Regions from separate parts of the Paenibacillus sp. FSL R5-0744 genome, predicted to be linked through region 1. Evidence: riboswitches for the same ligand, from Rfam matches in the RefSeq annotation. Region 1 holds a riboswitch; each other region holds the start of a gene.
The links. Region 1 has a riboswitch for cyclic di-GMP ahead of MKY19_RS21190 (thiamine pyrophosphate-binding protein). Riboswitches for the same ligand answer to the same signal wherever they lie in the genome.
Positions count from the first base shown of each region.

Region 1 (10,287 bases):
CGTATGGGACGTCTTGTAAAGGATCTGCTCGACCTTGCGCGAATGGAAGCTGGACATACGGATATGTTGAAGGCAGAAGTAGATGTGAACGAACTGCTGGAACGAGTGTATCGCAAATTTTCCGTACGTGCGAAAGAGCGTGATATTCATCTGCAGCTAAATAAAGAGAGCGATGTCCTTGTTCTTAAGGCAGCGGATGAAGATAAGCTTGAGCAGGTCTTAACCAATTTGCTCGATAATGCTTTTCGTCATACGCAGGGTGGCAAGAAGATCACAGTTCATACAGGAACTTGTGTCTTAGAAGGGCGTCGCTATTTTGAAATTAAAATTCAGGATGAAGGCGTCGGCATTCCGCAGGAAGATCTGCCTTATATATTTGATCGTTTCTACAAAGCCGATAAGGCACGTGTACGGGGAGAATCAGGTGGAACGGGACTCGGGCTTGCGATTGTTAAAAATATTGTTGAGTCGCATCACGGAACCATTTCAGCTTCCAGTAAGTTGGGCGAAAGTACAACCTTTACCCTGAGACTTCCTGTCGAAAAACAGTAATTCCAAACACAATGTGTGATAGCGCCTCTGACAGCAGAGGTGCTTTTTGTTGAAACAAACACATTAATCTTGTTCATCGTGGAACATATCTCATTGTTTATGCTTGGGAGGCCATCAAATGATTTTATCTTTAGACCAAGGGACTACCAGTTCACGAGCCATAGTGTTCGATGAGGACGCTAGAATCGTCTCACAAGGGCAATATGAGGTTAAACAATCTTTCCCACACCCTGGCTGGGTGGAGCATGACCCAGAGCAAATTTGGGCGTCACAGCTTGCAGCTGCAAGAGATGCGATTACTCAGGGCGGGATAACGCCTCAGGAAATATATTCCATTGGAATTACAAATCAGAGGGAAACGGCCCTGATCTGGGATAGAGCAACAGGCAAGCCGATTTATCCTGCGATTGTGTGGCAGGACAGACGTACTGCAGAGCTGTGTGAAGAGATCAAGAGTAAGGGGTTAGAGGGACTCATTGCTAGCAAGACGGGACTCGTTGTGGATGCTTATTTTTCTGCAACAAAATTCTCCTGGATTCTTGATCATGTAGAAGGCGCACGAGAGCGGGCGAATAATGGCGAGCTACTAGCTGGGACAGTAGACAGCTGGCTAATCTGGAAGCTTACTGGCGGGGCTGTACATGCTACTGATGTAACTAATGCATCGCGTACGATGCTATATAATCTACATGAGCGCTGCTGGGACGAAGAGCTAATGGAGGAGCTTCATGTACCACGCTCCATCCTGCCAGAAGTGAGGATGTCCGGTAGTGAATTTGGAGCAGCAGACGCGCAGTGGTTCGGGACAGAAATACCTATTCACTCTGTATTGGGGGATCAACAAGCTGCTTTGTTTGGACATACTTGTCTTGAACCCGGCAGTGCCAAAAACACATATGGAACTGGATGCTTTATTCTGATGAATACAGGTACAGAAGCTGTAGTCTCCAGTCATGGGTTGTTGACCACTGTAGCTTGGGGAATGGGGGATGAACTCTATTATGCACTCGAGGGCAGTGTGTTTGTAGCCGGAGCGGCTGTACAATGGCTTCAGGAGGGGTTAGGACTCATAACGGAGCCGGCAGGCTCGGAAGACAAAGCGCGGGAAGTAGAGGACAGTGAAGGGGTTGTCGTCGTACCTGCTTTTACTGGACTAGGAGCCCCTTATTGGGATATGTATGCACGTGGAGCAGTCTTCGGTCTAACTAGAGGAACCACCTCGGGGCATTTGGTAAGAGCAACGTTAGAGTCATTAGCATTTCAGTCTAGAGATGTAATTGGGGCGATGGAAAAAGATGCAGGCATGCCATTGACCGGACTTCGTGTAGATGGTGGAGCGGTTCGTAATGATTTGCTGATGCAGTTCCAGTCTGATATCCTCGGTAGTGAAGTTACTCGAACTACATATGCGGAGACGACTGCGCTGGGAGCAGCACTTCTGGCTGGATTAACCTCAGGAGTCTGGACAAGAGAGCAGCTAGAAAGCTTTAACAAAGCTGAGAGGGTCTTTTCACCTGTAATGGGTATAGATGAGCGTGAACGACGTTACAACGCCTGGAAAGACGCTGTAGCGCGTACCATGGGCTGGGAAAAACATGAAAGATATCAGTGATCAGGGAGATGCATATGTCTATGTTTAATGGAACAGAATCTGATCTACCGAGTGGACTATCTAAGCCTGCACTCCGAGCACTTCATGGTGCTGGGTATACACAGATTCACCAAATCAGTAAGCTCACTGAGTCAGAGCTTCTGCAGCTCCATGGGATGGGACCAAAAGGGATTGATGTACTACGACGTGCGCTCACTGAAAAGGGGTTATCCTTTGCCAGCGAGTCCTAAAGAACAGATCAACCTAAAAAGCGGCAAGCTAAGGATAATCCTTGGCCTGCCGCTTTTTAGGTTGTAACGCTTAATATTCAATAACAAATGCAACGTTTTGCCATCCAGCGCCCACTGTCCAGAACAGAACTTTATCTCCGCGTTCGATCTTTCCTGTAGTAATAGCTTTGTGTAGAGCGATAAACGGGCTACTGGTTGAGGTGTACCCGAATTCATCACCTATGTAAACCGCAACCTCACGATCAATACCCACTTTTTCACAAACACCAATGATATTAGGCAGTGAAAGCTGTGAGAAACAGGCCGCTTTAATAGATTCAGGCGCTATGTTGTTATCAGATAGAAGTGTGCGAATCGATTCAGAAGCAGCATCTACGCAAATGGAATCATCAAATGGAATGAATTTCACATTGAATTCTCCAGCCGCTACGCCTTTTCTACCCAGATTAGCCAAGCCTTCAGCCGGGAACATGGAGTTGCCATAAACGCATGTGTCTGTTTGATAGACAGAATCAATGAAGCCTACCGCATTATCATCGCGCACAAGAAGGACTGCCGCAGCTGCATCACCGAAGTTAGCATAATAGACAGGATCATTCTTATCTGCATGAGGTGCTACATAATCGGATCCGATGACCAAAGCACGTTTAATTCTAGGATTGGCTTGCATTTGACGGCTCACCTGTTCTACGGAAGCAGTCATACCTGCACAGTTAGCGTTGCTATCTATACAAATTGTATGGGATGCGCCGTTAATTAAACGGTGAATCATTAAAGAGTTAGTAGGAAAGATATATTCAGGAGTTTGACTTGCATAGGCAATAAGATCGATATCAGCGCCAGTGAGACCATTTTTATCCAACACATTACTGGCAGCCTCAAAAGCCATCGTAAGAGAATTTTCTTCCTCATTCTTAATGCTATAGCGCGTATCACGACCTAAAGTGGTCAGTAGACCTCGGATATCAATACCCTTTTCGTCAAAATGCTTAATAAAAAAGTCGTTACCAACTTTATTACTAGGATGATAGATATCAATGTCTTGAATACGAATTCCGGTCATATGAATGAATCCTCCTGAAAAACTCTATAGTTTTTTTAGTTATAAGAAGAATTAAGCTGTAACGGTGGAAATGATCTCGATGTTATCTAGTCCTGCTTTACGACCCAGACGTGCAAGCTGCATTTTAAGAATTGGGTTATTCTCAAGGGTTAGATTTACTTTTACAAATCCATCATTCTTAAACATTACGAAGCAACCTTCCAAAAGAGGTACAACATCAGGTGCAGTTACGTTTAGCTTTCTGCAGTCGATTTGTAATTCATAGTCTGCTGGAGTTATAGGATTAATAGTTTGTTGATAAGCTTGGATAGATTTCAGACCATCTTCTTCAGAAAATGTTCCTTCCAGCTCAATATTGATCACTTTTTTAGTAGTGTCTGTCTTTAAAATAAACTGTCCCACGTTAACATCTCTCCCGATATTTTAATTTACTGAAAATAGTTACTTTATTTCTTCAATCGTTTCGAGAAGAATATTAAAAGCGGTGATGATTCTAGGTGCCCCTATAGCGGGTACTAAGTGTAATAAAATACCCTTGAGTTGTTCTACAGTAACACCCACACGAAGAGCCATGACATAATGAACACCCAATTGATCAAACTGACCCATCGAAATCAGGGCAGAGATAACTGCGATTTCCTTCCAGTCAGCTTCGATTGTGTTGCGTTGAAAAATATCGCCGTAGGCATTCCCCATAATAAATTCAGCCAAATCGGGGAAATGTTCTTTAATCGGAGCCAGTGCTTTAGCTCCGTAGTCTCCAGAGAGATTCGTGAAGTGGTTCAGACCACTGTTTACATTGTCTTTCATAAGTGACCTCCTAATTTAGGTTCAAAGTACGGTGAGCAGTCGGAGGGACCTCATCACGGTCTGTTAGCAGTTCAATGACGGCAACACGGTTGATGGCAACAGCGTCCTTGATGGCTGTTTCGAACTCCTCCGCTGTCTCACATTTGTAACCCTTAGCGCCTAGTGATTCTGCGAATTTCACAGCATCCATAGGGACTTCGTAGATAGTTCCGTCAATACGTCCTGTAGTTTTTTCCATACCTTTTAGAGCCATATCTAGCTGTTTATTATTCACAACAATGAATATGACAGGAATATCCTTGCAGACAGCAGCGTTAATCTCTGCGCCTAGCATCATAAAGCAGCCATCTCCTGTAATGCAGAAGATCGTTTCTTCTGGAGCAGCAACCTTTGCACCAATCGCCATTCCGATGGAATTACCCATGCAAGCAAAGTAAGCATCGAAAACAAAACTGCCCGGTTTCTTAACCTTGTACCATTTCGCAGCATGGAAACCGTGACTTCCATCATCAACAAAGACTGTGCTGTTATAAGGAATTAAATCACTCATCGTACTCAAGACCGATGCAAGTGAAAGGTTTGGTAAAATCGGAGGCTCTTCGGTATAATCGGAATTTGTCGGTGCTTCGCGTTTTGTGATGTTGTTCGTGTCAATATTATTGAGATAGTAAACTAGATTGTCCCGTAGATCTCCAGTCACTGGAATCGTTTTAGAGAACAATATTTTTCCGACAAAAGTCGGATCGCTATCAAACTGAATTAATGTTGCAGGATGATTTTCCCTTTTAAGATTACAAATAGTCATATCACTTAAACGTGACCCGAGAACGATAAATAGATCACTTTGATTCAGCAAGTCATCTCCATGGGTACAACCGCCTACTCCAATTGGACCGTGATAGAGTGGATGATCCCAAGCTATAGCCCCTTTACCACCTGGAGATGTAACTACAGGAATATTAAATGTTTCCGCTAATTGAATTAGCTCACTATGTGCTCCTGAGCGGTTAACGCCTTTACCCGCGATAATTATTGGATTCTTAGAGTTATTTATAGCATCAAGTACACGGTCGATATTAGCATGGCTAACCAGTGATTCGCGTTCAGGGATTACAATATTACATTCCTCTAGCAATTCCGTTTGTACATCAAAGGGAATACAAAGGTGAACTGGACCACGATTACCGCTCAAAGCAATGGATATGGCATGATTAAAGATTGTGTTAAAGTGATCTCCACGTTCAATAAGCTTGCTATATAAGGTGGCAGGTCTAAACATATCAGCTAAATCAGCTAGAAAAGAAGTAGAGTCCTGACATTGGGGAATTCCAAGCTCTTTAATAGATTGATGGCCAGTAATAAATAGGACAGGTAGGTTGTTAGCCTTAGCATGTGCTGCTGCAGTTAATAGGTTTGTTCCACCAGGACCTGAAGTACCAAAAGCTACACCTAGTTTTCCAGTTTTAAGCGCATACCCGGCTGCTTCGAAGCCGGAACTGGACTCATGTCTCCCAGGAATAAATTCAATACCGTAATCTACCATTTTAAGAACAATAGGGCAAATGGATTTCCCAATAATACCAAAGGAATGGGTAACACCTAGGTTCCGTAGTGCTTCCGACATGTAATCTGCGACTGTCTTCAAAAAATACACCTCACAAGTTGATTGTTATTTTAAAATCAAACATTAGAAAACCTGTGCTCTGAATTAGGGCACAGGTTGGTGGCATAAATCGCCATAGAGACTGAACAATTGTTCAGTCGTCTTGGTTTTCTGCAACCTGGCAGTCATGGCCTCTGATTAAAAATGAGGCTGTAGATCCATGGTTTTGCGTCATCCTCTTTCGAAGATTTTGCCAATATTAATTTTAAAATTTATAAGAAGAATTTTCCTTTACAATATATTCCTAGAGTACCTTTGTCAATATATTTTCGCAAATTAACTCGAATTTTGACGAAAGTCTTGTCCAACCTATGAAATAATAGATATAAAAAAACTCCCCCTAAGTCAAAACTTAGGAGGAGTTTTTGGACTTGTTTATATATTTTTGCAAGTGACTTAAAACTTGAAAATATGGATAGTCTTCTGTAGATTAAACACAGCCTGTGTCATTTTCTCAGTTTCTTCAGCAACGGACTGCAGGGCATTAATTTGTTCATTCATAGCGGCGGATACTTCCTCGGTGCCGGCAGCGGTTTGCTGTGTGATTGCAGAGATATTCTCTATTGCACTTGAGATTTTCAAGGCACTTTCCAACATCAGATCACTTTCAGCAGAGAAGGAAGAGATTTGCTCGGTAATATACTGCACACTTTGCACAATTTGAGCAAAGATATGAGCAGATTGAGTGATCATCTCATTCTGTACCTGTACGACTTCTTCGTTGATAGCGATATTGTCAATCGCTTGTTTGATATCAGTTTCGATGCTCCGAACTAAGCCAAAGACTTCCTTCGTTGAAGCTGTTGATTCCTCGGCAAGTTTACGAACCTCCTGTGCGACTACAGCAAATCCTCGACCATGCTCTCCGGCGCGTGCTGCTTCGATGGAGGCATTCAGCGATAAGAGGTTGGTCTGCTCAGCGATCTCTGTGATGGTTTTTGTAATCATCGTAATTCCGCGAGCATTATGAGACAGGGCTTCGATAGTATCAGCTACTTTTTGAGTAGCCTGGATGTTTTTGCGCATGCCTTCAGCTTGAGTATCAACGGACTGCCGTCCTTGTTCAACTAGTTCTAATGTATGTATTGAACGTCTGTTCATTTCTTTCGTAGAGTTCGTATAATTGGATACTTTATTCTCAATATCTTTAATAGATTCTGTCATTTCAGCGATATCCGTAGATATTTCATTTGCACCAAGAGCTAGCTCGTTAGACGAAGAGGCTACCTGTGCCATGACAATTTTCAAATTCTGATTCTTATCTTCGATTCCACGGCTTGCATCCATAACTTGACGAGTGATTTGTGATGCTTCTGTCAAAATCTTCTTGAGCTTGTCAATCATAGTATTAAAGGAACGACTTACGTCCCCCATAGACCCGTTCTCATCGGCTCTACTAGTAAAATCCCCTTTTGAAATACTATGAGATACATTCGCGATGTCATCAAAAGAAGATGTAAGCGTTCTCTCGATAAAGCGGGCCACGGGGAAAGTTAGAGCAGCAAGAACTACGATTAGAACAATACCCAAAATAATGTTGCCTAAGATCATAAAAGTAACTAAAACAGGAATGGCAAATAGTGCGGCAACGAGGTAACATCCGGCAACAATTCTTTGTTTTAACGGAAGTTTATGCATCCAGTTCATTGGTATAATGTCCTCCTTATTAATATTATGTATTGGTGTTATTATATGGGATTTAAAGGTGATTGGTCTATAGTAAGAACTGACATAAATCTTCTTTTCGGAGTAGTTCTTTAGATTTCGTGTCAAAAATCCTCATAAATAGCGGAAATTTTTGCGATAGCAGACTTTACCATCTCTAAAAGTTCTTGCGGTGAAAGTACAATAACCGAGGGACTAAAAGAAAGGATTATCCGGCAGGCCGACTCGATCGTATTAAATTCGGCATCTACGTTCACCCACTCTGCATTGCTTGTTGGCTCTATCAATTGGACAGTGACGAATCTTTCTCGCTGTAATTCTTTTAAGACAGATGTTCTAACCCTTAGCTTTACTTGATACTTTGGCAGTGCTGCTTTAAAGGCCGTGGTGGACTCTTCCCAGTACTGTTTTAAATCAAAGGCATCAGGTCTTTTAAACCACTCATGAGTCTCCTCAACGTTAACTAATCTGGACACACGAAAGGTCCGTAGTTCATCTTTGCTTTTGGCTACGACATACCATACACCGCGTTTTGCAACTAACCCAAGAGGTTCAATGAAACGGACCGTTGTCTCGTTGCTCCGGAGATAAGTGATTTTTACTTTGCGATCCTCCCAAAGTGCTCTCTGCAGTACAGAAAGGAACGGATAAGTCTCATCCGAAGGATGCCAACTGGCGCCATCAATATGAATACGCTCGCTTAGGTAATTTGCTGGGTTACTAAGTCGATGTGAGGATGCAGCCTCTAGTTTGAGAACAGCGGAAGAGTAGTCGTCTTGTATCCCCAGATCCTTCATTATAGATGCGTCAGCGGACAGAAGCAGTGAACCAATCTCTTGTGGCTTCATTCCCGTTAGGGAGGTTCGGTACCCTTCAGTAAGCATCCAGCCTCCTTCACGACCACGTTCAGCTAAAATGGGTATTCCTGAAGCGCTTAATGCTTCCATATCACGAAACACAGTTCGTTCTGATACCTCGAGTGTTTGGGCCAATTCTCTAGAAGTCATTTTTCCACGATTTTGCAACAGAAGTAATATTGATAACAAACGGTCGGCTCTCATTAGGCTATTGTACCTCCTCGAATTATTGATTAGACGATCACCATTAATCATTTCTAAATTATGATTATATTATATATGTCAGTTGATGTCATATATACGGGTTATACTTATAAAACGTAAGGAATATTCACAGAATATTGAAATCCGAACTCATGTGGAAAGGGTTGAGGGCTATGACATTGAAAGGGAAAGTCGCATTGGTTACCGGGAGCAGCAGAGGTGCTGGGAGGGGGATCGCTTTAGAATTAGCGAGAAGAGGAGCTTTTGTCTATATTACAGGGAGGACCACAGATGTATCCGTCACAGAACATATTAAGGGGAGTATAGATAGCGTACTTAGAGAAATAAAAGAGAGTGGAGGTTCTGGTGCGGTAATACGATGTGACCATACGAAGGATCAAGAAACAGAAGCAGTGATCCGCCAGATCGCTGAAGAGCAAGGTCGGCTCGATATCTTAGTTAACAACGTATGGGGAGGCAATGATTTAGCTATCGAGCAGAAGCCTTTTTGGGAGCTGCCTACAGCTCATTGGGACAATATGTTTAATGCCGGTGTGAGAGCACAGATGATCACAAATTATTACGCAATTCCCTTGATGCGCAAGGCAAAAACTGGTGGTCTAATTATCCATACAACCTTCTGGGATCATTATAAATATTTAGGCAACTTTTATTATGATCTTTCTAAAAATGCACTTTTACGTATGGCTTTCGGATTGTCGAAGGAGTTAAAGGATGATGGCATTGCGGTTATGCCACTTTCACCTGGATGGATGAGAACAGAAGCGGTTCTAGAAGCCATGAATACAGATGAGGAACATTGGCAAGAAGTTGAGGAACTGAAAATGAGTGAATCGACGACATATATTGGTCGAGCAGTGACTGCACTAGCCGCTGATCCAGAGGTTATGTCTATGTCCGGTGAGCCGCAGCTGGTTGGAAAGCTTGCTGAAAAGTATGGTTTTACTGATATTGATGGAAGGATAATCCCTTCGTTCATAATATAGGAAGAAAGAGATTCGTAAAATATAAGAAAGGCCACTCCAGTACATTCTGGAATGGCCTTTCTAAATTATAGATTAAAGAAGGATGATTTCTTCAGCGGTGTTAATTTCTGGTAAACCAGCGAGTTTCACAAGGACTTGCTTAGGAACGGCTTTGTCAACGGTCAGCAGCATGATTGCAGCGCCCCCAACAATTTTACGTCCCACTTGCATGGAAGCGATGTTTACATCGTTCTCACCAAGCAATGTACCCACGAGTCCGATAATCCCTACTTTGTCGTTATGGGATACAAAGATTTGATGACCTTCAGGAGCAATATCAACTGGGAACTTATTCACTTGAACAATCCGTTCTCCATAACCTTGCAGCAGGGTGCCGGCCACAAGATACTCTTGGTCACGATCAGCTTTTAGAGTAACAGTAATCAGATTGGTAAAGCCTTTAGTTTTAGAAGCTTTAGTTATTACTACGTTCACGTCGCGTGTTTTTGCTAAATGCATGGAGTTTACGATATTAACGTCCTCTGCAAAGTGGCGGGAGAGCACACCTTTTACAATGTAGCGGGTTAGTGGTTGGGTATCTACATCCGAAAGATCACCAGCGTATTCAACATGGATCTCACGGAT
Region 1 covers NZ_CP150228.1:4,779,185-4,789,471, reverse strand. The annotation lists gene MKY19_RS21220 (ATP-binding protein) at 1-552, shown strand, start outside; gene glpK (glycerol kinase GlpK) at 671-2,164, shown strand; gene MKY19_RS21210 (DNA-binding protein) at 2,179-2,394, shown strand; gene MKY19_RS21205 (3-oxoacyl-[acyl-carrier-protein] synthase III C-terminal domain-containing protein) at 2,465-3,457, opposite strand; gene MKY19_RS21200 (hypothetical protein) at 3,509-3,859, opposite strand; gene MKY19_RS21195 (carboxymuconolactone decarboxylase family protein) at 3,899-4,267, opposite strand; gene MKY19_RS21190 (thiamine pyrophosphate-binding protein) at 4,278-5,921, opposite strand; cyclic di-GMP riboswitch class I at 6,040-6,135, opposite strand; gene MKY19_RS21185 (HAMP domain-containing methyl-accepting chemotaxis protein) at 6,327-7,577, opposite strand; gene MKY19_RS21180 (YafY family protein) at 7,700-8,656, opposite strand; gene MKY19_RS21175 (SDR family NAD(P)-dependent oxidoreductase) at 8,830-9,663, shown strand; gene serA (phosphoglycerate dehydrogenase) at 9,736-10,287, opposite strand, start outside.

Region 2 (10,287 bases), 2.5 Mb from region 1:
GCTTATCAGGTATATGAAGAACATATTCCTATTGTTCCTCGTTCCGCCCTTCATCTCATGTACGGCACCTATGAACACACCCTTATTGAACTAAAATGGCTACAACGTCTCTATGATGATGTTGTAGCACGCAAGTTGAATGACATTGGAACACCACTTAATACAGAGTAGAGTCCTTAGGACCTCTACTCTTTTTTTTCGCTTTTGCAGAGACAATAAATACCACACTAGAATCTAAGCGTGTACAATATGTACGTGTACGCAATCATATTTTCCTAGGAGGAATCACAATGTTGAGAACGCTGCCTTTAAACAAGCGCGGTATACCAGCCAGCCGTATTGCTCTAGGTTGTATGGGATTTGGTGGAGGCTGGGATCATGAACCGATTACCGCCGAGAATGTTAAGCAAGGACATGCAGCCGTCGACGCAGCACTATCTATTGGTATCAATATGTTTGATCACGCAGATATTTATACCCGTGGTAAAGCCGAGAAGGTATTCGGTCAAATCTTTAAAGAACGCCCAGGACTCCGCGAAGAAATCATTATTCAATCGAAGTGCGGTATTAAGCTAATGGAGCCTGGAGACAGCTCTAATGTCTTTGACTTCTCAAGCCAGCATATTCTAAGCAGTGTAGAAGGAATATTGTCGCGACTAGGAACGGAGTATATTGATATTCTGCTGCTCCATCGGCCTGACCCCCTAATGGATCCAGAGGAAGTAGCTTCTGCTTTGCATCAATTAAAGGCAACAGGTAAAGTTCGTCATTTCGGCGTCTCCAATATGAGCGCAGCGCAGATCAAAATGCTGCAAGCCTATTGCGATGAACCTTTTATCGTAAACCAGCTACACATGAGCCTAGCCAAGCTCAGCTGGGTCGATGCTGGAATCAGTGTAAACCGTGAACCTTGGAAGGATATTACCTTTCCCGAAGGAACCCTTGAACATTGTCGAATGGAGAACATTCAGCTTCAAGCTTGGGGCCCACTCGCACAAGGCTTATTTAGCGGACGTTCATTAGAGGATCAACCAGAGAATATCATCCAGACAGCTGCCATGGTTAAACAACTTGCAGATGAAAAAGGAACAACACCCGAAGCCATAGTGCTATCCTGGCTAATGACACATCCGGCAGCTATTCAGCCTGTGATTGGGACTGTGAATCCGCAGCGCATCGTTGCCTGCGCCGATGCGGACAAGCTGGAGCTTACTCGTAAAGAATGGTATGACCTATATGTTAGTTCACGTGGTACTCGTCTTCCCTAACTGAGCCCACAATTAAACTCGCAAGAATTCTAATAGCCTAATCGTGCCTCTCGCATGATTAGGCTATTTTTAATACATTCCCCTCCTATGTATCGTTCTTTATTGCGAATAAAAATAGATATCAAGCGATAAACCGAGATAAATAGAGATAAATTAACATTTTTGTTCTTTATAGAGTACAAACGAGACTTATTGACAGTTTTCTTTTCAATTTATTCCATGTATTATTCATTACAGAAGTTGTTCTCAATAAAGAACAACAATAACGAACTAAAGAAACTAAAGAAACTCAAGACATTGAGGGGAGGTATTCCTCTGAGACCCAGATCAGCAAAAAGAAGACCTAAACGAAAGAAACAAATCGGATTACGTGTTCTGCAATCAGGAATGGCTGTCTCCGTCTTGTTTCTGACTACCTCGCAGCAAGTGGGTAGTACCTATGGTGGTTTTGGAGCTACTACGCAAACCACTAGCACAATTAGCTTTTGCGAAGTATTTCCAAACTCGATCAAGGGGCTTCTAACAGAACTCAAAGATCATATCGAAAGAGCTACTGCTTTAAAAGGATCGCTGCAAAGCTATACCCCTTCAGGCAGTCTCTCAGACGTTTCGGGAATAGAAGGCATGACGCTGGATGAGCTTGATGTCGCAGCGCAAGAGATTTCCACACAAATCTCCGCACTTCAATCTCAAATCGATGGCGTGAATGAGCAACTGGCCACCAACAGCCAAATTTGGAACGAAATCAATGGTGAGCTGAACGCAGCAGCAGCCGTCCTATTCCAGATTGGAGGATATATGACCTCTCTAGATTCAAACTGTCTAGAAATCAAGGATGAACAATTCTTCAGAGAGCTGCAAAGCAGCCTGAATCAAAGCGGTGTAATCTCTGAATCCCTGAATGCTTCCTTAAAGGGAGTCATCCAATATCTAAACTCCATACACGACATCGGGCTTCCATTTGCTTCGGTAGTGACCAGTGATGTATATGGACCACCCGAGTTACGCAACGAGGCGTTTCAGCAGCCGTTACCTTTCCTGATTCCTTTTAGTCAGCCGGCCGGCAATATCTCTAGCGAACTTACCTCCACTTATGAAAATCTCAATACTGAAATGAATGGTCTTAAAGAATCGGCTACTTCAGGAATCAGCAATCTTCAGAGTCAGCTCCAATTGATCAGTCAAACCCGTGAACAACAATTGGAAGCACTTGAGAAAGCCCGACTAGAGGCGCTGGAACAAACGAAGAAAGAAGAAGAACGCTTGGCACTGGAGAAAAAAGAAAAGCAAGAAGCTGAGGACAAAGCGAAAGCTGAAGCTGAGGAGAAAGCAAAAACGGAAGTGACTCCACCGAAAGGTGAAGCTACTCTAGAGAACATAAATAATGAACAGCCTGAAGCCCCAGCCACTAACCCGGTCGTTCCGGAAATTGGTGAAGAGCTAACGATTCCAAAAGATGTACCACAGCAAGCGGTTCCTCAGGAGGCGCCAAAAGCGGAAGATACAACCACTTCCCCACCGGTAGCAACACCAGCCCCTTCGGACCCTCAACAAGTTAAAGGTGGCGAATAATATGCGGATTAAAAAAATGATCAACAATACATTATCGAGCATCATGCTTGTGATATTCATTCTGCTGGTGGTAGCCGTAGTTTTATCAAAGGCCTCCGGCGGTGAACCTGCCTTCTTCGGATACCAGATCAAATCGGTACTCTCAGGTTCGATGGAACCAGGGATTCAAACCGGATCGATTGTCGCTTTAAAACCCGGAGGAGATATGAATCGCTTCAAAAAAGGCGATGTGATCACCTTTAGAAATGAAGAAAACCTGCTCATTACTCACCGTGTTGTAGAAGCAACAATGAATAACGCTACCGGTGAAGCCATGTATCGCACGAAAGGTGATAACAATGATGCACCTGATATGAACCCTACCAGTTCCACGAATGTTGTAGCTGAGTATACCGGGGTCACCGTACCTTATGTAGGTTACGCTATGAATTTCGCAGTTTCCAAAGCTGGAAGTGTTGTGCTCATGATCGTACCAGGCTTGATGCTCCTGCTCTATGCCCTGTATTCATCATGGAAGGCTGTAGCTGCACTCGAAAAGAAAAATGCTGCTATACTGCCCGCCTCTCCACCCCCAACTGAAATACAGTAATTCGTTGATTGTCCGCTTCCGCTTACGAACCGGAAGTTACAATATATAACTTTTATAAAAAAACCACAAAAACCGAGGAGGAATTTTAATTATGGGTATCAAAAAAACATTGGGTCTTGGCGTAGCATCTGCAGCACTGGGTTTATCATTGATTGGTGGAGGAACTTTCGCTTACTTTAGCGACACTGCACAAAGCACCGCTACATTCGCAGCAGGTACACTGGATTTGAACTCTGATCCTTCTGTTATCGTTGATTTGAAGGATCTGAAGCCAGGCGATACGATCAAAAGAGACTTCAAACTAAAAAATGACGGTACACTTGATATCGGTTCGATCCTCCTCAAAACAGCTACCTCTATTAATGATGTAGGTGGTAACAACGGCGCTAACGATTTGGCAAAATCCATCAAAGTTAAATTCCTGGTGAATAAAGATAAAAGCGGCATCTTACCTGGTAGTGAAGAGAAAGTAGTTTGGGAAACTACCCTAGCCGATTTGAAGACTCAGACACCGGATCTCGTAAAAAATACTGGACTTGATGCAATCTGGGGTACTAGCGAAGCATCTGGAATAAAGGCCGGCACAAATGATAGCTTCACCGTTCAATTCGAATTTGTTGATAACGGCCAAGAGCAAAACTACTTCCAAAAAGATTCATTAACTCTGACTTGGGATTTCGTAGGTAAGCAAACTGCTGGATCCGCTAAATAATCTAATAAGTCTTCCATTCGAAGAGCAGCAGATTCTTATTCCGGAAAACGGATAAGTAGATGCTGCTTTTCTCTTTACAATAAACTTTGTCGAATTTAATGATATTTGCTATACTAATAACAAAAATTACGGAGGGGCGTCAGCATAGTGCCACAAAATATGGGCCAACGTATCCAGCATCTCCGCCTAGAAAAGGGATTGTCCCTATCTGAGCTTGCGGACAGAGCGGATGTTGCTAAGTCGTATCTTAGCAATGTGGAGAGAAACATCCAATCCAATCCTTCAATTCAGTTTATCGAAAAGATCGCCGATGCGCTTCAGGTATCCATCCACGCTTTGCTCTATGGAGAACCTAATGATGCTGAGGAGTCACCTTTAGATTCGGAATGGTTCCGATTGGTGCAGGAAGCTATGGCCTCAGGCATAAGCAAACGTGAATTCAAGGAGTTTCTGGACTACCAGAAATGGCGCCTTGATCAGAAGGATTAATATTCCACCTGACCTGATAAGATCCTCTTCTACTCATACTATTAAACATAAGCGCCTTCACCCTCCTAACATGGACCGCGAAGGCGTTTGAATTCTAGCAGAATATAAGGACCAAGTCTGAATCTTATAGATTCTTATATAAAGAAAAAGAGCACAGCGAGTTATCGCTGTGCTCTTTTGATATCTAATGCTCTGAATGTATTACTGCACGGCTTGCACAGTCTTCTCATGAAAGAAGCGACGAATTTCATCTGCCTTTATGCCAGCCTTCTTAGCTGCTAATAATAAATGGACCCACTCTACGTCTAGATCAATGACCTGCTGTTCTCTGTTGCTTCCCTGGTTGGACTTGTCCAAAAAATCTCCTCCTAAGATTTTAGTCCCCAGGCAATCCGGCTGTCATAGTATTTCTACCTTAGACCCGCGACTTTGTGCCCCTGCCTTTCGGCAGGTTTACCTTTTACTGGACCCTTTACACGAAAGGATCTACTTTGAAATATATGAAAATCGCTAACTGCAATAACATTATACTATACTAAAGTGGAAAAGTGTGTCGATTTCTGATTAGTTTTTCCATTAAAAAACAAAAAATAGAAGCGCTTTTGTGCGATATCTTGTCCTATTAACACGATACTCGTCCCATTCATAAAATTAATTAAGCCAATATAATGATACTTCCTTCCCTATTAGTTAAAAATAAGGATATTAGAATCATTTTAGTGGGCCTTAGGAATGGGTAATGAGAAGAAACAGCGTTCTTTTCATTAGAACAAGCTAACCCATACCATTTTGCGAACGTATTGGACGAAAGAATGAATTGATTACACGTGTGGAAAGTAGCACAATAAGATGAGAAATGAAACCGCAATCATCACAGCTCCAGTAAGCGTTGACACAAAATGTCACGTATGGAGTTCATCCGTTAAGGAGGATGTATTCATGGCAGCCAAAGAGCCCTATAACGAATCCATTTGGAGTAAGTATTACGGACCCAATTTAGGCTACATTCAAGAAAGATATGAACAGTTTGTGAAAGATCCTTCCACCGTAGAGAATAATTATCGCGAGCTTTTTACAAATTCGGGTCCCCCGCCCCTAACACCGGATAGCGAACCGGCTCCACAGCCTCGCATTTCGGGAGACACCGAATGGCTTAGAAAGGCAGTAAGAGCTTCCAAGCTAATCGCTAATATTCGTATATATGGCCATATGGCCGCTGATATTGATCCGCTTGAGCGCGATCACAATCCCATGGCTAAATATCTTGAACTCGAAACCTATGAGCTGACTCGTGAGGATCTGCTCGCACTACCTGCCACGCTCATTTGGGAGAATGCGCCGAATGATGTGCATACCGGATGGGATGCAGTTCAGCGTATGCGTCAGGCTTACACCAAGACAATCGCCTATGAATTCGGGCATGTGCATGAAGAACAAGAACTGAAATGGTTGAACAGACAGGCAGAATCCACAAGCTCACCAGCGCCTTTAAATAATGCAGAACGTAAAGAGCTGCTAAACCGCCTGATCCAAGTAGAGCAATTCGAAACCTTCCTCCACAAAACCTTTGTGGGTCAGAAGCGGTTCAGCTTGGAAGGCAACGACGCTCTCGTACCGATGCTGGATGAAATCGTACGCGCTGCTGCGCATGACGGCGCAGAGCATATTCTGATGGGCATGGCGCATCGTGGTCGCCTCAACGTTCTTGCACATATTTTGGGCAAACCTTATGACATTATATTTTCAGAGTTTCATCATTCTCCGAACAAGGAGCTTTTCCCTTCCGAAGGCTCTACAGGCATTAACTATGGCTGGACGGGTGATGTGAAATACCATCTGGGTGCAGATCGCGCTGTCCGTGAAGGAGAAACCGTACGCACAAGAATAACACTAGCGAATAACCCAAGTCACTTGGAATTCGTCAATCCTGTCGTGGAAGGCTTCACTCGTGCTGCTCAAGAAGATCGGAGCACAGCCGGATTGCCGAAGATTGATACCAGTAAAGCTATGGCGGTACTGATGCATGGCGATGCTGCTTTTCCAGGTGAAGGGATTGTTGCAGAAACACTTAATATTGGCAAACTTCAAGGTTATCAGAATGGCGGGACGATCCATATCATTGTTAATAACCGGATCGGCTTTACGACAGAAAGCGAAGACTCCCGTTCAACGCATTATGCGAGTGACATCGCCAAAGGATATGAAATTCCAATTATCCATGTCAATGCTGATGATCCTGAGGCCTGTATATCAGCCGTTCGTTTAGCTAGTGCATATCGCAATCAATTCAAAAAGGATTTCGTTATTGATCTCATCGGCTATCGTCGTCATGGACATAACGAAATGGATGATCCTGAAACTACACAACCTATCGTGTACGGTAAGGTACGCAATCATCCAACCGTTTACAAGGTGTATGCGGAGCGGCTACAGCGTGAAAAAATTCTTACAGCTGAAGATGTACAAAAGATGCACGTTGAAACAGAAGGCGTATTGCAACGTGCGTACGATAGTATGAAGGAAGGCAATCACAAGAAAAAAGAACCAAAGGCCTTCATTCCTCTTCATACAGATCGCTCAGCGGCAGGCACTACAGCCGTACCGATCTCCAGTCTGCAAGAGATTAATCGTGAGCTACTGAGCGTACCTGATGGATTCCAAGTCTATCCGAAACTGGAGCGAATTCTGCAGCGTCGCAAGGACGCACTGAATGAGGGTGAAAAGGTCGACTGGGCACTCGCTGAGTCCCTCGCCTTCGCAACCATCCTGAAGGATGGAACGCCAATTCGACTTAGCGGTCAGGATGCACAGCGCGGGACCTTCGCACACCGCCATCTGGTGCTGCACGACAGTAAGACAGGAGAATTATTCTCTCCGCTTCATCAGCTAAGTAATTCTCGCGCTTCCTTTGGCGTATATAACAGTCCGCTATCTGAAGCTTCTGTGCTAGGCTTTGAGTATGGTTATAATGTGTTCGCACCAGAAACCTTCGTCATCTGGGAAGCACAATATGGCGACTTCGCCAATGCAGGTCAGGTTATATTTGATCAGTTCATTGCCGCTGGACGTGCGAAATGGACGCAGCGCAGCAATCTCGTCGTCATGTTACCGCATGGCTACGAGGGACAGGGACCCGAACATTCCAGTGGTAGATTGGAACGCTTCCTACAGTTATCCGCGGAAGAGAACTGGACCGTTGCTAACTTGACCACTGCTTCTCAATATTTCCATGTCTTGCGGCGCCAAGCTGCTTTATGTGGACAGGAAGACGCTAAACCACTGGTGATTATGACGCCGAAGAGTCTCATTCGTAATCCGCGCAGCACATCTGCCGGAACTGAGCTCGCTTCCGGACAATTCCAGCCTGTGTTAGCTGAGCCCCTGCTAGGCCAGAAGCCAGGTGAGGTCAAACGTCTAGTAGTCTGCAGCGGTAAAGTAGCTATCGACATCCAAACAGAGCTAGAAGCTGCTTCAGACAAAGATTGGTCATGGCTGCATGTACTGCGCTTAGAGCAACTCTATCCGTTCCCAGAACATGAACTGAGTGCTCACTTAAGCTCCTTCACATCCCTTCAGGAAATTGTCTGGGTGCAAGAAGAGCCGAAGAATATGGGCGGATGGAGTTATACCGAACCTCGGTTACGTGCCATCGCACCGCAAAACACTAGCGTGAGATATATCGGACGTCCTGAACGTTCCAGTCCTGCGAGTGGTTATGCAGATGTTCATAGCTTTGAACAGCGTAGAATTGTTTCAGAGGCCCTAAAAGCAAATTCACAAGTACAAACAGCTGTACCGTCCTCTTAAGAGGACGGTATCACAATAGCGTAAACCATTATGTTTGGGGAGGTAACGGCCTGTGTCAGAAATCTTAGTACCCGATCTGGGAGAATCTATATCCGAAGGAACCATCTACAAATGGCTGGTTAAAGAAGGCGACACGGTAGGTCAAGGTGATGTGCTTGCTGAGTTAGAGACGGATAAAGTGAATTTGGAAATTAGTGCGGAGGTGGAGGGTGTCATCTCCTCCATCCTACGTCAAGCGGGCGAGAACGTAGCAGTTGGCGAAGCCATCGGCATCATTGGAGCCGCTAGCGGTAGTACATCGCAGGCCGCTGAGAGCAAAGCGCCTGAAGCGGCACCGGCAAGCGGCAGCGCAGCAGCCGCACCTGTAGCAGCGCCCGAAGTCGCTGTAGCGGGTGGCGAAAGCCCCGCTGCATTGGCATCGCCGGGCGCACGCAAGCTGGCACGGGAGCGCGGCATCGACCTCGGCGATGTTAGCGCCCGTGATCCTATCGGCCGGATTGGTCAGGCCGATGTGTCGGGTCATGGTGCAGCAGCGTCACAGGCCGCTGCACCGGTAGCTCCGGCGGCACAAGCCAAGCCGGAGCCAGCGAAGCCGGCAGCGAGCAAAGCCGCGCCGGAGGATGGCAAGAACGTGGAGCGCAAGCGCATGTCGCGCAGACGGCTCACGATTGCCAGCCGCTTGGTAGAAGCGCAGCAGACCGCAGCCATGCTGACCACCTTCAACGAGGTGGACATGACAGCGATCCTCGACATCCGCAAGCGCCGCAAGGATGCTTTTAAAGAGAAGCATGAAGTAGGACTAGGCTTCATGTCCTTCTTCACCAAAGCCGTGATCGGTGCGCTGAAGACCTACCCTCTGCTGAACGCAGAAATTGACGGTGAAGATCTGGTCGTTAAGAAATTCTACGATATCGGTATTGCCGTTGCAGCTAAGGAAGGTCTGGTGGTTCCGGTTGTCCGTGACGCAGATCGCCTCAGTTTCCCGGAAATCGAACGTCAGATTGGCGAACTCGCTTCCAAGGCACGCGCTAATACACTTAGTCTCTCCGAGCTTCAAGGCGGTACGTTCACTATCACCAACGGCGGTGTATTCGGTTCCCTATTATCCACCCCGATTCTGAATACCCCTCAAGTAGGTATTCTAGGGATGCATAAGATTCAATTGCGTCCAATTGCGCTGGACGAAGAAAGAACCGTTAACCGTCCAATGATGTATATCGCCCTTTCCTACGATCACCGGATCGTTGACGGCTCTGAAGCGGTTAGCTTCCTTGTCAAAGTGAAGGAATTACTGGAAGATCCAGAAGCACTGCTGCTGGAAGGCTAACCCTGATCGATCTTTCGACTTAAGAATATAAAGAAGGTATCCCTAAAGCTTCGCATTAGGGGTACCTTCTTTTATATCTGAATCAACTCTCCCATATCCTCTTCCTTAATTGCATTCTCTACAACTAAAATCCGTAAAAACGTTTATTTCCACTAATCTAACCAGCAATAGCTGTATTAAATACAACTACAGGGCTTATATAAACGTATTAGTTAACTTTAATTGTATATAGTACAACTAACTTAGCGCATGCAACTACAAGACTATAAGAATCTACTTCAACAGCTCCCCAGCCAACTGTAAAAATTGCTCCTTACTCAAAATCTTATCTCCGTAGCTGCTGAGTGTATAATACGCATCCTGCTTCTCGTTATACCAATTCAGATAATCGTAGCTTACCTCTTCCTTCACTACTTTGTTATAGATCACTTCTGTGCCAGCCACTATAATCTTATCCGCTTGATTCTCAGGTTCTTGCTCCACGAACACTTTCCCGCCATGCATGATCGTGGCAGAGATACCT
Region 2 covers NZ_CP150228.1:402,989-413,275, reverse strand. The annotation lists gene MKY19_RS01840 (PadR family transcriptional regulator) at 1-171, shown strand, start outside; gene MKY19_RS01835 (aldo/keto reductase) at 291-1,268, shown strand; gene MKY19_RS01830 (hypothetical protein) at 1,488-2,840, shown strand; gene MKY19_RS01825 (signal peptidase I) at 2,842-3,429, shown strand; gene MKY19_RS01820 (TasA family protein) at 3,521-4,141, shown strand; gene MKY19_RS01815 (helix-turn-helix domain-containing protein) at 4,301-4,630, shown strand; gene MKY19_RS01810 (anti-repressor SinI family protein) at 4,832-4,987, opposite strand; cyclic di-GMP riboswitch class I at 5,014-5,098, opposite strand; gene MKY19_RS01805 (2-oxoglutarate dehydrogenase E1 component) at 5,570-8,437, shown strand; gene odhB (2-oxoglutarate dehydrogenase complex dihydrolipoyllysine-residue succinyltransferase) at 8,490-9,764, shown strand; gene MKY19_RS01795 (hypothetical protein) at 10,038-10,287, opposite strand, start outside.
Region 2: linked by a shared signal. The riboswitch ahead of MKY19_RS01810 (anti-repressor SinI family protein) and the one ahead of MKY19_RS21190 (thiamine pyrophosphate-binding protein) in region 1 are both predicted to bind cyclic di-GMP.

Region 3 (10,287 bases), 2.8 Mb from region 1:
GCTTTCAGCGCTTATCCCGTCCGTACGTAGCTACCCAGCCATGCTTCTGGCGAAACAACTGGTGCACCAGCGGTACGTCCATCCCGGTCCTCTCGTACTAAGGACAGCTCCTCTCAAATTTCCTGCGCCCACGACAGATAGGGACCGAACTGTCTCACGACGTTCTGAACCCAGCTCGCGTACCGCTTTAATGGGCGAACAGCCCAACCCTTGGGACCTACTTCAGCCCCAGGATGCGATGAGCCGACATCGAGGTGCCAAACCTCCCCGTCGATGTGGACTCTTGGGGGAGATAAGCCTGTTATCCCCAGGGTAGCTTTTATCCGTTGAGCGATGGCCCTTCCATGCGGTACCACCGGATCACTAAGTCCGACTTTCGTCCCTGCTCGACTTGTAGGTCTCGCAGTCAAGCTCCCTTATGCCTTTGCACTCTTCGAATGATTTCCAACCATTCTGAGGGAACCTTGGAACGCCTCCGTTACTCTTTAGGAGGCGACCGCCCCAGTCAAACTGCCCGCCTGACACGGTCCCCGTACCCGATTAGGGTACTAGGTTAGAACCTAGATACGATCAGGGTGGTATCCCAACGGCGCCTCCACCGAAGCTTGCGCTCCGATTTCTACGGCTCCCACCTATCCTGTACAGATCGTACCCAAATTCAATATCAAGCTGCAGTAAAGCTCCATGGGGTCTTTCCGTCTTGTCGCGGGTAACCTGCATCTTCACAGGTATTAAAATTTCACCGGATCTCTCGTTGAGACAGCGCCCAAGTCGTTACGCCATTCGTGCGGGTCAGAATTTACCTGACAAGGAATTTCGCTACCTTAGGACCGTTATAGTTACGGCCGCCGTTTACTGGGGCTTCGGTTCATAGCTTCGGGTTACCCCTAACCACTCCCCTTAACCTTCCAGCACCGGGCAGGCGTCAGCCCGTATACTTCGCCTTGCGGCTTCGCACAGACCTGTGTTTTTGCTAAACAGTCGCTTGGGCCTTTTCACTGCGGCCCCCTCGTGCTATTCACACTACCGGGGCACCCCTTCTCCCGAAGTTACGGGGTCATTTTGCCGAGTTCCTTAACGAGAGTTCTTCCGCGCGCCTTAGAATTCTCTTCTCGCCTACCTGTGTCGGTTTGCGGTACGGGCACCTTCTCCTGGCTAGAGGCTTTTCTTGGCAGTGTGAGATCATGACCTTCGCTACTGTAATTTTCGCTCCCCATCACAGCCCAGCCTTAACGATGTGCGGATTTGCCTACACATCAGCCTCACTGCTTAGACGGACATATCCATCAGTCCGCGTCACTACCCTCCTGCGTCACCCCATCGCTCATAGCGGATTACGGTGGTACAGTAATTTCAAACTGTTGTCCTTCGACTACGCCTTTCGGCCTCGCCTTAGGTCCCGACTTACCCTGAGCGGACGAGCCTTCCTCAGGAAACCTTGGGCTTTCGGCGGATCAGATTCTCACTGATCTTTTCGTTACTCATACCGGCATTCTCACTTGTATGCTGTCCAGCGCTCCTTACGGTACACCTTCAACCCACATACAACGCTCCCCTACCCCAGATACATACGTATCTAGCCATAGCTTCGGTGGTGTGTTTAGCCCCGTTACATTTTCGGCGCAGAGTCACTCGACCAGTGAGCTATTACGCACTCTTTCAATGGTGGCTGCTTCTAAGCCAACATCCTGGTTGTCTGTGCAACTCCACATCCTTTCCCACTTAACACACACTTGGGGACCTTAGCTGATGGTCTGGGCTGTTTCCCTTTTGACAATGGATCTTAGCACTCACTGTCTGACTCCCGGCAATAAGTATATGGCATTCGGAGTTTGACTGAGCTTGGTAATCCTTGCGGACCCCGCACCCAATCAGTGCTCTACCTCCACTACTCTTATACCGAGGCTAGCCCTAAAGCTATTTCGGGGAGAACCAGCTATCTCCGAGTTCGATTGGAATTTCTCCGCTACCCCCACCTCATCCCCGCATTTTTCAACATGCGTGGGTTCGGGCCTCCAGTGCGTGTTACCGCACCTTCACCCTGGACAGGGGTAGATCACACGGTTTCGGGTCTACGTCCACATACTAAATCGCCCTATTCAGACTCGCTTTCGCTGCGGCTCCGTCTTCTCGACTTAACCTTGCATGTTAAACGTAACTCGCCGGTTCATTCTACAAAAGGCACGCCATCACCCATAGATAGGGCTCTGACTTTTTGTAAGCACACGGTTTCAGGTTCTATTTCACTCCCCTTCCGGGGTGCTTTTCACCTTTCCCTCACGGTACTGTTTCACTATCGGTCGCCAGGTAGTATTTAGCCTTAGCAGATGGTCCTGCTGGATTCATACGGGGTTTCACGTGCCCCGCACTACTCGGGATCCGTCTCGGAGAGAACACAGTTTAGGTTACAGGGCTTTTACCTCTATCGCGGGCCTTTCCAGACCTCTTCGCCTACCATATTCCTTTGTAACTCCATGTGAGACGTCCCACAACCCCTAAGAGCAAGCTCTTAGGTTTAGGCTGTTCCGCGTTCGCTCGCCGCTACTGACGGAATCACTATTGTTTTCTCTTCCTCAGGGTACTTAGATGTTTCAGTTCCCCTGGTCTGCCTCTACATCTCCTATGTGTTCAGAGATGAGTAACTGCGAATTACCACAGCTGGGTTTCCCCATTCGGACACCCCCGGATCAAAGCTTGCTTACAGCTCCCCGAGGCAGTTTCGTTGTTCGCCACGTCCTTCGTCGGCTCCTGGCGCCTAGGCATCCTCCGTGTGCTCTTATTAGCTTAACCTTGATTTTTCCGCAGGAAAATATCATACGATATCTCTCTTGGAATCATCTCACTAATAACATTTACTTGTTTGCACAAGTTGCTAAAAGATGTTCTAAAACGCAAATTCGTTTCGGTATCCAGTTTTCAAGGATCAAGTCTTACTGAGAGCTTAAACTCTCAAAACTGAGCAACGAGTGAGTAACAGGCCTAAACCTGAGATTTGGAAGTTTAACTTCCGATTTGAATGTCTTCATTGCAGAAGACGATTCTCCATAGAAAGGAGGTGATCCAGCCGCACCTTCCGATACGGCTACCTTGTTACGACTTCACCCCAATCATCTACCCCACCTTCGGCGGCTGGCTCCCTTGCGGGTTACCCCACCGACTTCGGGTGTTGTAAACTCTCGTGGTGTGACGGGCGGTGTGTACAAGACCCGGGAACGTATTCACCGCGGCATGCTGATCCGCGATTACTAGCAATTCCGACTTCATGCAGGCGAGTTGCAGCCTGCAATCCGAACTGAGACCGGCTTTGATGGGATTGGCTTCACCTCGCGGTTTCGCTTCCCGTTGTACCGGCCATTGTAGTACGTGTGTAGCCCAGGTCATAAGGGGCATGATGATTTGACGTCATCCCCACCTTCCTCCGGTTTGTCACCGGCAGTCACTCTAGAGTGCCCAACATTACTTGCTGGCAACTAAAGTTAAGGGTTGCGCTCGTTGCGGGACTTAACCCAACATCTCACGACACGAGCTGACGACAACCATGCACCACCTGTCTCCTCTGTCCCGAAGGCCGCCACTATCTCTAGTGGATTCAGAGGGATGTCAAGACCTGGTAAGGTTCTTCGCGTTGCTTCGAATTAAACCACATACTCCACTGCTTGTGCGGGTCCCCGTCAATTCCTTTGAGTTTCAGTCTTGCGACCGTACTCCCCAGGCGGAGTGCTTACTGTGTTAACTTCGGCACCAAGGGTATCGAAACCCCTAACACCTAGCACTCATCGTTTACGGCGTGGACTACCAGGGTATCTAATCCTGTTTGCTCCCCACGCTTTCGCGCCTCAGCGTCAGTTACAGCCCAGAAAGTCGCCTTCGCCACTGGTGTTCCTCCACATATCTACGCATTTCACCGCTACACGTGGAATTCCACTTTCCTCTTCTGTACTCAAGTCACCCAGTTTCCAGTGCGACCTCAGGTTGAGCCCAAGGTTTAAACACCAGACTTAAATGACCGCCTGCGCGCGCTTTACGCCCAATAATTCCGGACAACGCTTGCCCCCTACGTATTACCGCGGCTGCTGGCACGTAGTTAGCCGGGGCTTTCTTCTCAGGTACCGTCACTCCGATAGCAGTTACTCTACCGGACGTTCTTCCCTGGCAACAGAGCTTTACGATCCGAAAACCTTCATCACTCACGCGGCGTTGCTCCGTCAGACTTTCGTCCATTGCGGAAGATTCCCTACTGCTGCCTCCCGTAGGAGTCTGGGCCGTGTCTCAGTCCCAGTGTGGCCGTTCACCCTCTCAGGTCGGCTACGCATCGTCGCCTTGGTGGGCCATTACCCCACCAACTAGCTAATGCGCCGCAGGCCCATCCCTCAGTGACAGATTGCTCCGTCTTTCATTCTTTCTTCAGGAAAAAAAAGAAATTATCCGGTATTAGCTACCGTTTCCGGTAGTTATCCCAGTCTAAGGGGCAGGTTGCCTACGTGTTACTCACCCGTCCGCCGCTAAGTTATTTTGAAAGCAAGCTTTCAAAATAACTCCGCTCGACTTGCATGTATTAGGCACGCCGCCAGCGTTCGTCCTGAGCCAGGATCAAACTCTCCAATTAGTATTGAAAAGAGCGATATGCTCATTTTGAAACATCTGACGAGAAAATTAATTCTCTAATTTCGGATTTCACTTTCGTGATTTCCCACTCACTCGTTGTTCAGTTTTCAAAGATCAAGTTCTCGTTGGCGCCGTTTAATGTCTCAGCAGCAACTCTTATAATATATCATGTTGTTCTCAGTAATGCAAGCTTTATTTTTCGAAAGCCGTTTATATAACTCTCTCAAACATTGCCTGTACGCTGTCTAACAACGCTTAACTATAATAACCTATCTATTCATAGAAAAGCAACCCCTAATAGAAAAATAAACAACTAGCTTAATAATTAAGCTGGTTGTTTATTTAATAGAGTTATGAATCTAGCGATGCAAATTAATAGTATTTTGCTGCAGTATACTTACTTGAAGCCTTAATAAAATCCGTATTCTTCTTACTCTTCGCTGACGATGCATCTACCGTTGTATCAATAGTAACCCATTTCCCATCCATCAACACTTCATTCCATGCATGGTATTGCGTAACGTAGCTAGTATTCCCCATCACCAATTTAGCAGGCACATCTACACTACGCAGCATTGCGGCAAAAAGAGAAGCATAGTCATAGCAGATTCCTTTTTTAGTATTCAAAGTGTTGTTAATGTTCGGAATGTAATCTGTTGTTACGTTATTAGCAAGAGAATAATCGTATTGTACATTAGCAACTACATAGTTATAGATTGCCTTAACTTTCTCTTCATCTGTTGTTTTGCCTTTTGTAAGCTCTTTTGCCTTAAGGATCGCTTTATCAGAAGAACTCCATTTCACATTCTGTACGGAGCCCAAATATACGGAATTCGAGTCACTCATGGTTACGTCTACTACTTCGGAATATAACGCTTTGTATTTATTGCCGGTTGTGTTCTCAAGAACAGAAACCTTATAAGTACCATTACCTTGTTGTAAAGGGAAGTCCTCAGCTTGTCCAGAAGCATATAAGTTATATGTATAGCTGCTGTTGTCTTTAGTGATCATGAGTTTGATTCTTTTATCTTTCGGAATATCATAGTTAATTCCAATAACACCTTGAGCCACTTTCGATGTAATCAACCAGCTTGCATCTACACTTGCGGCTTGAGCTGTGCTTACCGGAACCGCAGTAATCAGTACGAACAGCGCCACCATCATAAAATAAACCTTTTTCACGGATAAAACCCCTTTCGGTAGCTGGCTGCCATCCTTTCGGGAAGGCCCTTTAGCTTTGCGTCCCTACCTTTCGATAGGTTTGCCGTTATCGTATAAGCTCTATCTGTTCTAATTTCACTAGACAAATTAACAGAATCAGTCCAAGTAGAAATATGAATCTAAGATTCTTATATATTTTATAAAAACAAAAAAAGCCTCTTCATTCGGTAACTGGCTGCCATCCTTACGGGAAGGCCCTTTAGCTTTGCGTCCCTACCTTTCGATAGGTTTGCCGTTTATCGTGTTTAGCTTTTATAGTTCTTATACTACCATATTTATCCTCGTAAACAAGAACAAAATTGCTAGATTTACTATTATTTTATAGTTATTTCTCTGTATTTGAGTTTTCTTGTTATTTCTCGTCAACGATTAGGAAAGCTTGGCATGAACAATCAAACGATGTGTAGGATCTACTAGTGGGTCACACGTAATTAGAGTAAGAATTTTATCTTTGTTATTCCCGTCTAGAACAGACACATCACTAGGAAGTACAACAGAAATATCATAAACCTCGTAATTATAAGTCTGATCGCTAGTCTTTACCGTAATCGTATCCCCAATCACAACCTCATTCAGCCTGTTAAACAATCTGCCCGTAGTTCTAGCTCTATGTGCAGCTATTGCGGCGTTCCCTATTTCTCCTATTGGAGTTGTTTCTTTCATATGGGCCGCAGCATGCTTCATATTCGCTTTAGTAGCCCCTTCTAATACAGGTAGCTTCAGATCGATCTTATCGATCTCAATTAATGCGATAACTTTGCCACCCATTTCAATTTCCGGTTCCGGCTTTTCTGTTTCTTGCGGCTGTGCTTGTGCATCTAAAGCTGATTCCTCCGCTAGTAGCTGAGTGACCTCGGCATATCTGCTCTTTAGATCAGGTGGTGGAGTACTTTCACTGGTGCTCAGTTCAGCTGATTCTAATAGCTTATCCTGCTGCCAGTCGTTATACCATTCGTTAGCTTTTGGATAGAGCATGATAAGGATCCCCGCCAGTATGAGCACATACGAGAATTTACGCATGATTTTCACCTCCGTAGATTGGTTCTACTGAACTTTAGAATACCCATTTACGACTTCCGAAGAAGTTAATAATCACCGTCACAAACGTTACTAATACCTTAGAGATCAACACTTGAATGCCTAGTTTGTCAGTCAACAGATGCATTAGCAACAGCGATATTCCGAGTACTACCAGATTCAGTACGATAAACTTCAGCAACTGCGTCTTATCAAAACCCTTATTATTGCCACGGTCACGATCCTTGAAGGTTACTTTTTTATTCAAAATAAAGCTGTTCGCTGTCCCTGCACTATAAGAAATCACCTGTGCCAACGCATATACCATCCCAAGTGAGTTCAGTAATGTAAAGATTACGAAATCAATGAGGGTATTTACCAGACCTACAGCATTAAATTTGAGAAACTGTATGAAAGCAGTCCGAAAGTTCTTATCTGACATCTTTGTAATCCTTCCGGCGATCCACTTCTTCTTCGTTACGATATCCTATGGTCTCACTGACAATATACAACGGTCTATCCTTAGACTCGTCATAAATCCGTCCAATATACTCACCGATTACACCTAACAGCATCAGAACGATACCGTTAAAGAGCAAATTGACCCCTACAATGGAAGCCCAACCTGGAACCGTCCATGAGGTGAAAAAGATTCTTTGAAACAATACGAAGAATAAATAGAGAAAGCTGGAGAAGGAAAGAAAGAATCCGACATACGTAGCAATCTTAAGTGGCTTATGCGAAAAGGAAGTGATCCCATCCAGCGCAAAACGAATCATTTTCTTAAGAGGATACTTAGTTTCTCCTGCAAATCGTTCTTCCCGCTCATATTCCACCATCGTCTGCTTGAAGCCGACCCAGCTCACTAAACCTCTGACATACCGGTTTTTTTCCTTGAGACCTCGCAAGACATCACATACCTTACGATCAATAAGACGAAAATCACCTGTGTCCGTGGGAATGTCTACACTTGTCATGCTGCTGAGCAATCGATAAAAGATCTTGGCCGTTACCTTTTTGAACATCGTTTCTCCACGGCGCTTCAGCCGCTTCGCATAAACAACGTCATAACCCTCTTTCCACTTCTCGATCATTTGCAAAATGACCTCCGGTGGATCTTGAAGGTCAGCGTCAATAACAACAACCGCTTGACCTTCGGCATAGTCCATGCCAGCTGTAATCGCTACCTGATGTCCGAAATTACGCGAGAAGTCAATTAGCTTGACGCATTCATCCCGATCACTGATCTCCCGAATCATCTGGGCCGAACGATCACGACTTCCGTCATTAACGAAGACTAGCTCATAAGTATCGCCGCATTCGTCCATTACTTTTTTCAAACGTTCGTAAGTAACGCTAATTACTTGCTCCTCATTGAACATGGGTACAATTACACTATATCTGGCTTTCACCTTTATTCCTCCTAAAAGCTTTATGGAGCGTTACATCTTTCTGTACTTCATAATAACGCTGTAAGCATAAACTTATTGTTATAGATATTTTAAAAAAATCTTAGAAAACCCAAGATGGGAACCAACGCAGCATATTCTTCACATAATCTCCGCTTACCTGCATCCCTGACAGGACAGGGTAGAACGCGACAAAGAGCAGTAAAGCAACAGCCACATAGACATAACTAACATAACGAGCCTCAGGATATTTGCTATCTAGCAACTTCATTATATATACAATACCAAGAATCATAAAAGGCACCATAGCAAAATAATGGTAGATAAAGGTTTCCCTTGGGACAAGCATCCACGGAACATATTGTGAGAAAAAGGCGATCCAGATCATATAAAGGGTCTTATCTTTGCGTTTCAGTGTAATCCACAGTGTTGCCAGCATTGCGAAAATCCCCGTCCACCAGATAAGCGGATTCCCCATAGTCACTATACTGCTGACCTGACCTTGCGGCAATCCCTCACTGCCACTGAAGAACCAGACGGGTCTCTTCATAAACGGCCATTGCCACCAGGAGGAAGCAAAAGGATGTGTAGCTACAAGCTGACTGTGATAGTTGTACATGTTCTTTTGAGAATCAATCAAACCTTTAATAGTAAAGCCCTCTGCTGATGCAGATAAACCCGGAACAAAAGATAAACTATAAATAATGACCGGAATGATTACAAAGAACGCAACACAACTAGCTAAAGTAATGATGGTATTCTTCCAGAACGAATTTACAGCTTCACGACAGGTACCTAACAGTTCCTTGTCTTTGATCTTCCCTTCCGCGAGCAACCGCCCCGAAGCTTGGTATTCTCTGTAACGCTCGAAAAGAGAGATAGCTAGCATAATCGCCAGCCCGGCTCCTCCGTACAGTACAATCCACTTGGAGGCGACACCAATTCCGAAGAATAGCCCGGACCAGAACAACGGAATTAGCGTTTTTCTTAAGGGTTGCCTGAAGAAATTCATAGTGTAATATCGCTGCATGAAATAAAACATTAACATGATGAAGAATACTCCGTATACATCGATCGTAGAGATTCTTGTTTGCGTGAAATGCATGAAGTCCAGTGCGAACAATCCTGCCGCAAGTGCTGCGTATTTACTCTTTTTAAACAGACGCAGTGCCATCACATAAATGAGAGGCAGCATGGCAATCCCGAACAATGTTCCAATAATACGCCAACCGAATGGATTGACTCCGAACAGTTCCATCCCTACTGCGATCAATAGCTTGCCTAGTGGTGGATGCGTGTTCTCATAAGGCACAATCCCGTGTGTATATTCATAAGCTGTCCGTGCATGGTAGATCTCGTCAAAATAAGTGCTATTCATAAAGTTAGAATATTCAGGGATGAGTGACTGCTCGTCAAAAAGATTGGCAGGCTCTCCTCTTTTAGCGACTGCACTAACATCCGGTGTAACACCGGCTATAGGAAGAGGTACTCTTTCGCCTCCCTGCTCATAGAAGGCCATTTCATTTAAAGTGAATCCTGGAGAGGTGACTGTAAACTTCACGTATCTTGCTGCAACGTTCAGAGGTTGGCTTTTCCAGATGAAGACATTCCCAACATCCTCGCTTACATCCAGCGGACTACTCCAGACCTCAGGGGATTCACTGAATTCGAGCTTAAACTTCCCGGTACCTACGCCACCGAAGATATTCACGCGTTCCAATTGTTTACTCTGTCCTAGATCTACATAGAAGCTTTCACCGCTGGCAGCTGGCTCCCACAAGGTCTCTGGAGATTTAGTAGAACCTAAATTATATAAAGCAATTGCCGCGTAAACGGCAGTAATGGCAAGAATACATATCCAATCTATACGCTTAAACTTCATCGCTTAAGTCTCCCTCCCTTCTGGTGCGGTCTTATTTGCTCGACGACTTTAAGGTCTTCTTCATATTTTTCTTCAGGTGTTGGTGGTGCTGGAAGAGGCTTTACTCCCCCACGAACATACACGTCGTAACCGATGTAGAGCATGTATAGCAAT
Region 3 covers NZ_CP150228.1:700,547-710,833, reverse strand. The annotation lists rRNA gene MKY19_RS03190 (23S ribosomal RNA) at 1-2,790, opposite strand, end outside; rRNA gene MKY19_RS03185 (16S ribosomal RNA) at 3,049-4,606, opposite strand; gene MKY19_RS03180 (transglutaminase-like domain-containing protein) at 4,978-5,787, opposite strand; cyclic di-GMP riboswitch class I at 5,801-5,881, opposite strand; cyclic di-GMP riboswitch class I at 5,990-6,070, opposite strand; gene MKY19_RS03175 (class D sortase) at 6,196-6,846, opposite strand; gene MKY19_RS03170 (GtrA family protein) at 6,881-7,285, opposite strand; gene MKY19_RS03165 (glycosyltransferase family 2 protein) at 7,275-8,255, opposite strand; gene MKY19_RS03160 (phospholipid carrier-dependent glycosyltransferase) at 8,356-10,134, opposite strand; gene MKY19_RS03155 (glycosyltransferase 87 family protein) at 10,131-10,287, opposite strand, start outside.
Region 3: linked by a shared signal. The riboswitch ahead of MKY19_RS03180 (transglutaminase-like domain-containing protein) and the one ahead of MKY19_RS21190 (thiamine pyrophosphate-binding protein) in region 1 are both predicted to bind cyclic di-GMP.